Azoarcus olearius: one gene and its partner. The protein of the gene in region 2 interacts with the protein of the main gene of each other region in a pairwise test. Links are inferred from orthologs where the notes say so. Each region holds a gene or a part of one and is shown on either strand. Other genes may lie near its edges.

What was found.
Region 1: the proteins of trkA (region 2) and ptsN interact in binary tests that used the Escherichia coli proteins (3 or more experiments, as listed by UniProt). The link is inferred for Azoarcus olearius from one-to-one orthologs.

Annotation. Positions count from the first base shown.
Region 1 is NZ_CP016210.1:546,639-549,663, forward strand. The notes cover bases 318-3,025. They hold ptsN (PTS IIA-like nitrogen regulatory protein PtsN), read right to left. Parts: upstream 2,061-3,025; coding sequence 1,575-2,060; downstream 318-1,574. Other genes in these bases: ilvA (threonine ammonia-lyase, biosynthetic), read right to left, coding at 318-540; hprK (HPr(Ser) kinase/phosphatase), read right to left, coding at 665-1,606; hpf (ribosome hibernation-promoting factor, HPF/YfiA family), read right to left, coding at 2,194-2,517; dqs_RS02540 (RNA polymerase factor sigma-54), read right to left, coding at 2,532-3,025. In the rest of the region: more of ilvA, read right to left, coding at 1-317. UniProt on the Escherichia coli protein: Seems to have a role in regulating nitrogen assimilation.
Region 2 is NZ_CP016210.1:4,438,236-4,441,409, reverse strand. The notes cover bases 204-3,060. They hold trkA (Trk system potassium transporter TrkA), read left to right. Parts: upstream 204-858; coding sequence 859-2,262; downstream 2,263-3,060. Other genes in these bases: dqs_RS20300 (TrkH family potassium uptake protein), read left to right, coding at 2,262-3,060; dqs_RS20310 (sigma-54-dependent transcriptional regulator), read left to right, coding at 204-776. Outside these bases: more of dqs_RS20310, read left to right, coding at 1-203; more of dqs_RS20300, read left to right, coding at 3,061-3,174. UniProt on the Escherichia coli protein: Part of the constitutive potassium transport systems TrkG and TrkH. May regulate the transport activity of TrkG and TrkH systems. Binds to NAD(+) and NADH.

The DNA of each region.
Region 1 (3,025 bases), 3.9 Mb from region 2 along the record:
GACGGCGCAGAAGATCGCGTGGATCGGCTTCGCATGCGCGCGCAGGATTTCCATGCCGATGGTGCCCTGGCCGGCGATCACGTCGGGGTCGTCGTAGGGATGGACGAAGGTGAGCTTTTCCGCTTTTTCCAGCTCCAGCGCGTGCGCGTACGCGTCGGAATAGGACTCGCCCGCCAGCACTACCTCGCCGCCGCGGCTGCGCACCGCGTCGATCTTGATCTGCGGCGTCGTCGTCGGCATCACGATCACCGCGCGCACCCCCAGCTTCTGCGCCGACAGCGCGACGCCCTGGGCGTGGTTGCCGGCCGAAGCGCAGATGACGCCGCGCTGCAGCGCCTGCGGCGACAGGTTGGCCATCTTGTTGTACGCGCCGCGCAGCTTGAAGCTGAACACCGGCTGCATGTCCTCGCGCTTCAGGTAGATCCGGTTACCGCTTCGCGCCGACAGGTTGGTCGCCAGATCGAGCGGGGTTTCCACCGCAAGATCATAGACTTGGGCGTTGAGGATGCGTTCCAGGTAATCGGGACTGGCGGAAGTCATGGCAGAAGGACGGGCGCGGCAAAGGAGACGAGGTTAGCAGCCGGGGCGCAACCCCAGCAAGGGCGATGCCGGCTGCCAGGCAGGGGACGGGCTTGGCGGGAGGGGGCGCCGCGCGGCGCCAGGGTCAGAGGCCGTCGCCGTCGCCCATCAGCATCCGGCTCTGGCGGTCGATGAATTCCTGGGTGGAGTCGACGCCGCGCAGCTGCAGGATGGTGGACCGCACCGCGGCTTCGAGCAGCACCGCAAGGTTGCGGCCTGCGGCCACCGGCAGGGTGACGCGCGGCGTGCTGACGCCCAGGATGACCTGCTGCTCCTGCTGCACCGGCAGGCGGTTCGGGTCGTCCTGGCCGGGCTGGCGGCGTTCGAGATGGCAGACCAGGCGCAGGCGCATCTTCCGCCGGCAGGCCGTCTCGCCGAAGATCGTGCGGATGTTGAGGATGCCGAGCCCGCGGACCTCGATGAAGTCCTTCAGCAGTTCCGGGCAGCGTCCTTCGAGCACCGTGGGCGCGGTGCGGGAGAACTCGACGATGTCGTCCGCGACCAGGCCGTGGCCGCGCGAGATCAGCTCGAGCGCGAGTTCGGACTTGCCGGCGCCGGAGTTGCCGGTAATGAACACGCCGATGCCGAGCACGTCCATGAACACGCCGTGCAGCGAGATCTTTTCCGCCAGCTGGCGCGACAGGTAGAGCCGCAACTGGTCGATCACGCTGGCCGAGGGGTGCGGCGTGGAGAACAGCGCCACGTTATGCGCGGTGCAGACGCCGTGCACGATGTTGGGCGTTTCGCAGCCGTCGGCCACGATGATGGCGGGCGGGCGCGCGGACAGGATGCCGTTGAGGTGGTGCGCGACCTTCTCGCGCGACTGGCGCCGGGCCCATTCGAGTTCGGCGGCGCCCAGCACCTGCAGGCGGGTGGGATGGATCAGGTTCAGGTGGCCGACGAGGTCGGCCGGCCACATGCGTTCTTCAGCGACGGACAGGACAGCGTCGAGCGGCCCGCTGACGTGGGTCAGTTGCAGCCGGGGACCCTGGTCCTCATACAGCCGCGCGACGCTGGTCTGCCGCATCGGGCCCCCAGTTGGCGAACAGCGCGTGGATGGTGGCGGCGTCCGGGGCGACCAGCAGCTGTTCGCGGAAGGCGCGCTCGCTGAACATCTGCGCGAGTTCCGACAGCAACTGCAGATGGGTCTCGTTGGCCTGCTCGGGCACCAGCAGCACGAACAGCAGGTTCACCGGGCGGCCGTCGGGCGCGTCGAACTGGACCGGAGCGCTCAGGCGCAGGAAGGCGCCGGCGGCTTCCTTCAGGCCCTTGATGCGGCCGTGCGGGATGGCGATACCCTGACCCAGTCCGGTGGAACCCAGCCGTTCCCGGGAGAACAGGCTGTCGAATACGGTGCTGCGGGCGATGCCCTGGTTGTTTTCGAACAGCAGGCCGGCGTGCTCGAAAACCCGTTTCTTGCTGCTCGCGTCGAGATCGACGACGACATTGGAAAGGGGCAGGAGTTGGGCGATCAGGCTCATGCGCGGGAGAGGGCTTGCGCGGCCGGGGAGGACTGGCGGCGCGGGGAGCGGGAGGACGGTGCGGATGCGGGCGGGCGTCGTCGGAACGGCGCGGATTATACCCGCACCCGGCACCGGAGGATGGCGCGGAAGCTCAGGCCTCGGGGCTCTGGTGCTTCAGGGCGTCGTGGTTGTGGTCGCTGACCTTCTGCTTGTACTTCTGCACCTGGCGGTCGAGCTTGTCGGCCATGCTGTCGATCGCCGCGTACAGGTTGGCGTCGTCGCTCTCGACGTAGATGTCCTTGCCGCGCACGTGGACGGTGACTTCCGCCTTCTGCTTCAGTTTTTCCACCGAGAGAATCACGTTCACGCTGGTGACGTTGTCGAAGTGCGCGATCACGCGATCGAGCTTGGTCACGACGTATTCGCGGATCGCCGGCGTGACTTCGACGTGATGCCCGGTGATGTTGAGATTCATGATGAGTCCTCTTTTTAGATCGTTTTGCGCAGACTGACCGGCGGGATATTGAGCGATTCGCGATACTTGGCGATGGTCCGCCTGGCGACCACGATACCCTGCTGGCCCAACAATTCGGCAATCCGGGCGTCGGACAGGGGTTTCTTCCTGTCCTCGGCATCCACCAACTGGCGAATCAGCGCGCGAATCGCCGTGGAGGAGGCCGCGCCACCGGTATCGGTGGCGACATGGCTGCCGAAGAAATACTTGAGTTCGAACACGCCGCGCGGGGTCGCCATGAACTTCTGGGTGGTGACGCGCGATACGGTGGATTCGTGCAGCTCGAGCTGGTCTGCGATCTCCCGGAGTGTAAGCGGCCGCATGGCCACCTCCCCATGATCGAAGAACTGCCGTTGCTGGTCAACGATGGCCTGGGAGACACGCAGGATGGTGTCGAAGCGCTGCTGCACGTTCTTGATCAGCCAGCGCGCCTCCTGCAGCTGGCTGGTCAGGCCGCCGCCCTGGCCCC
Region 2 (3,174 bases):
TGCTGCTGCGCGTTGGCCACGGCAGCCTCGCCGAACTGGTGGCGCGCAGCGTGCAGGCCGCGGGCGCGCCCTGGCTGGATCTGGGGGCGGCGAGCGCCCCGGTCGATATCGGCCAGCTGCAGGCGCTGCAGGGCGGGGTGTTGTTCGCCGGTGAGCTGGCCCGCCTGTCGCGCAGCCAGCAGAAGAACCTCGCGTTCGCCATCGACCGCCTCGACAGATATGACCTTCGCATTGTCGTGGCCACCGATCGCGGGGTGGACGCGCTACTTGCCGACGGCTGGGACGAATCCCTGCTCAGCCGGCTGTTCGAGGTCAGTCTGGCGCCGCCCTCGATCACCGACGTCAAGGACGACCTGCCGGAACTCGCGAGCCAGATCCTGCTGCACCTGGTGGAAGGCGGCGAGGTGCCGTTGCGGCGCTTCTCGTCGGCGGCCCTCAACCAGCTGCGGACCCAGGCCTGGCCCGGCGGCTATGCCGAGCTGCGGGCCGCGGTGAAGTCGCTCGCGCTGGGCACGCTGGAGGACGAGATCGCGCTCGCCGACGTGCGTCGCCTGCTGCAGCCGCCGGCCGACGCCGCGGTCAGCGGCATTTCGCTCGACCAGCCGCTGCGCGAGGCGCGCGAGGCCTTCGAGCGCATGTACTTCGAGTACCACCTGCGGCTGGAGAGCGGCAACATGACCCGGCTGGCGGAGAAGACCGGCCTGGAGCGGACCCACCTCTATCGCAAACTCAAGCAATTGGGCCTGCAGGCGGGCAGGCGTCACGAAGAGGCCTGAAGCCACGGTGCCGGCACGGTATCGCCGGCCTACCCGCGCAGCGTAGAATCGCGGTCCCAAATTTCAAGCGGGGTGGTCGCGCGTGAAGATCATCATCCTCGGCGCCGGGCAGGTCGGCGCTTCGGTGGCGGAAAATCTCGTCTCCGAAGCCAACGACATCACTCTGGTCGACACCAACGCCGACCAGCTCGCCAGCCTGCGTGAACGGCTCGAAATCCGCACCGTGTGCGGCAACGCCGCCTCACCCTCGGTACTGCGCGACGCCGGCGCCGACGACGCCGACCTGCTGATCGCGGTCACCCAGTCCGACCAGACCAATCTGTGCGCCTGCCGGGTCGCGAAAGCGCTGTTCAATCTGCCGACGCGCATCGCCCGGTTGCGCTCGACCGATTACGTCGATCACCCGGAACTCCTCAATGACGAAAACTTCGCGGTGGACTTTTCCATCTGTCCGGAGCAGATCGTCACCGACTACATCAAGCGCCTGATCGCCTTTCCGGAGGCGCTACAGGTGCTGGAGTTTGCCGACGGCGTCGTCAGCCTGATCGGTGTGCGCGCCTTCGAAGGCGGCCCGTTGGTCGGCCACCCGCTGAAGGCGCTGCGCTTCCACCTGCCCAATGTCGAGGTCCGGATCGCCGCCATCTACCGCAACGGCGAGCCGATCATCCCGGAAGGCGACACCGTGATCGTGCCGGGGGACGAGGTGTTCTGCCTCGCGGCGAGCGTGCATATCCGCCAGGTGATGCGCGAACTGCGGCGCACCGACAGGCCGATGCGGCGGGTCATGATCGCGGGCGGCGGCAACATCGGCCTGCGTCTCGCGCGCAGCATCGAGCGCGACTACCACGTCAAGCTCCTCGAAGTGGACAAGCGCCGGGCCGAAACGCTGGCGACCCAGTTGAGCAACGCGCTGGTGCTGAGCGGCGACACCACCGACGAGAAGCTGCTCGAGAACGAAGGCATCGACGAGATGGACCTGTTCGTCGCGCTGACCAACGACGAGGAAGACAACATCATGTCGGCCTCGCTCGCCAAACGCATGGGCGCGCGCCGCACGCTGGCGCTGATCAACCGCAAGAGCTACGTGGACCTGGTGCAGGGCGGGCCGATCGACATCGCCATTTCGCCGGCCCACACCTCCATCGGTTCGCTGCTTGCCCATGTGCGCCGGGGCGACGTGGTGGCGGTGCACAGCCTGCGCCGCGGTGCGGCCGAAGCGCTGGAGATCATCGCCCACGGCTCGCCCAAGGATTCGAAGGTGGTCGGCCGTCGGATCGAGGAAATCGCCCTGCCGAAGGGCGCCACCATCGGCGCCATCGTGCGCGAGGAAAAGCGCGCCGACGGCAAGCTGTTGCGCCGCGTAGTGATCATTCCGCACCACGACACCCTGGTGGAACGCGAAGACCACGTGATCGTGTTCTGTACCCACAAGAACCTGGTGCGCAAGGTGGAAAAGCTGTTCCAGGTCGGATTCACTTTCCTGTGATGCGCGGCGCCAACGCGCGGGCCTATTTCCCCGCTTTCAACGCCCTGGGCCTGATCATCATGATCTTCGGCCTGCTGATGGTTTTTCCGCTGGCGGTCGCCTGGGCCTTGGGCGACGGCGCGGAAATGGCATTCGATCAGGCCATCCTCGTCACCTTCTTCGCCGGCCTGCTGCTGTGGGCCGCCACCCGCAGCCGGCGCCGCGACCTGCGGGTGCACGACGGCTTCCTGCTCGTGGCCGCGACCTGGGTGATCCTGCCGGTATTCGGCGCGCTGCCGCTGATGGCCTTCCTGCCCGAGCTGACGCCCACCGACGCCTACTTCGAAGCGGTATCCGGCCTCACCGCCACCGGCGGCACCGTGCTCACCGGGCTCGACCGGCTGCCGACTTCGATCAACCTGTGGCGGACCTTCATGCACTGGATAGGCGGCATGGGGGTGATCGTGCTGGTGGTCGCAATCCTGCCGCTGCTCGGCATCGGCGGCCGCCAGCTGTTCAAGGCCGAGGTGCCGACGCCGATGAAGGAAACCAGCCTGACGCCGCGCATCGCCGAAACCGCGAAGGGGCTGTGGCTTACCTACATCCTGCTGACCATCGCTTGCGGTTTCAGCCTGTGGCTGGCGGGGCTGGAAGGCTGGGACGCGGTGATCCACGCATTTTCGGTCACCGGGCTGGGAGGTTTTTCCAGCCGCGACGAATCGCTCGGCTATTTCGGCAACGTCGCGGTCGAGGGCGTGGCGATGGTGTTCGCGCTCGCGTCCGCGCTCAACTTCTCGACCCACTACCTGGCGCTGTCGCGACGTTCGTTTGCGCCCTACCTGCGCGACCCGGAGATTCCCTTCTTCTTCGCCGTGCTGTTGTTCAGCATCGCGCTGCTCACCGTCTACCTGCAGCAGTTCGAGGCCCACGCCG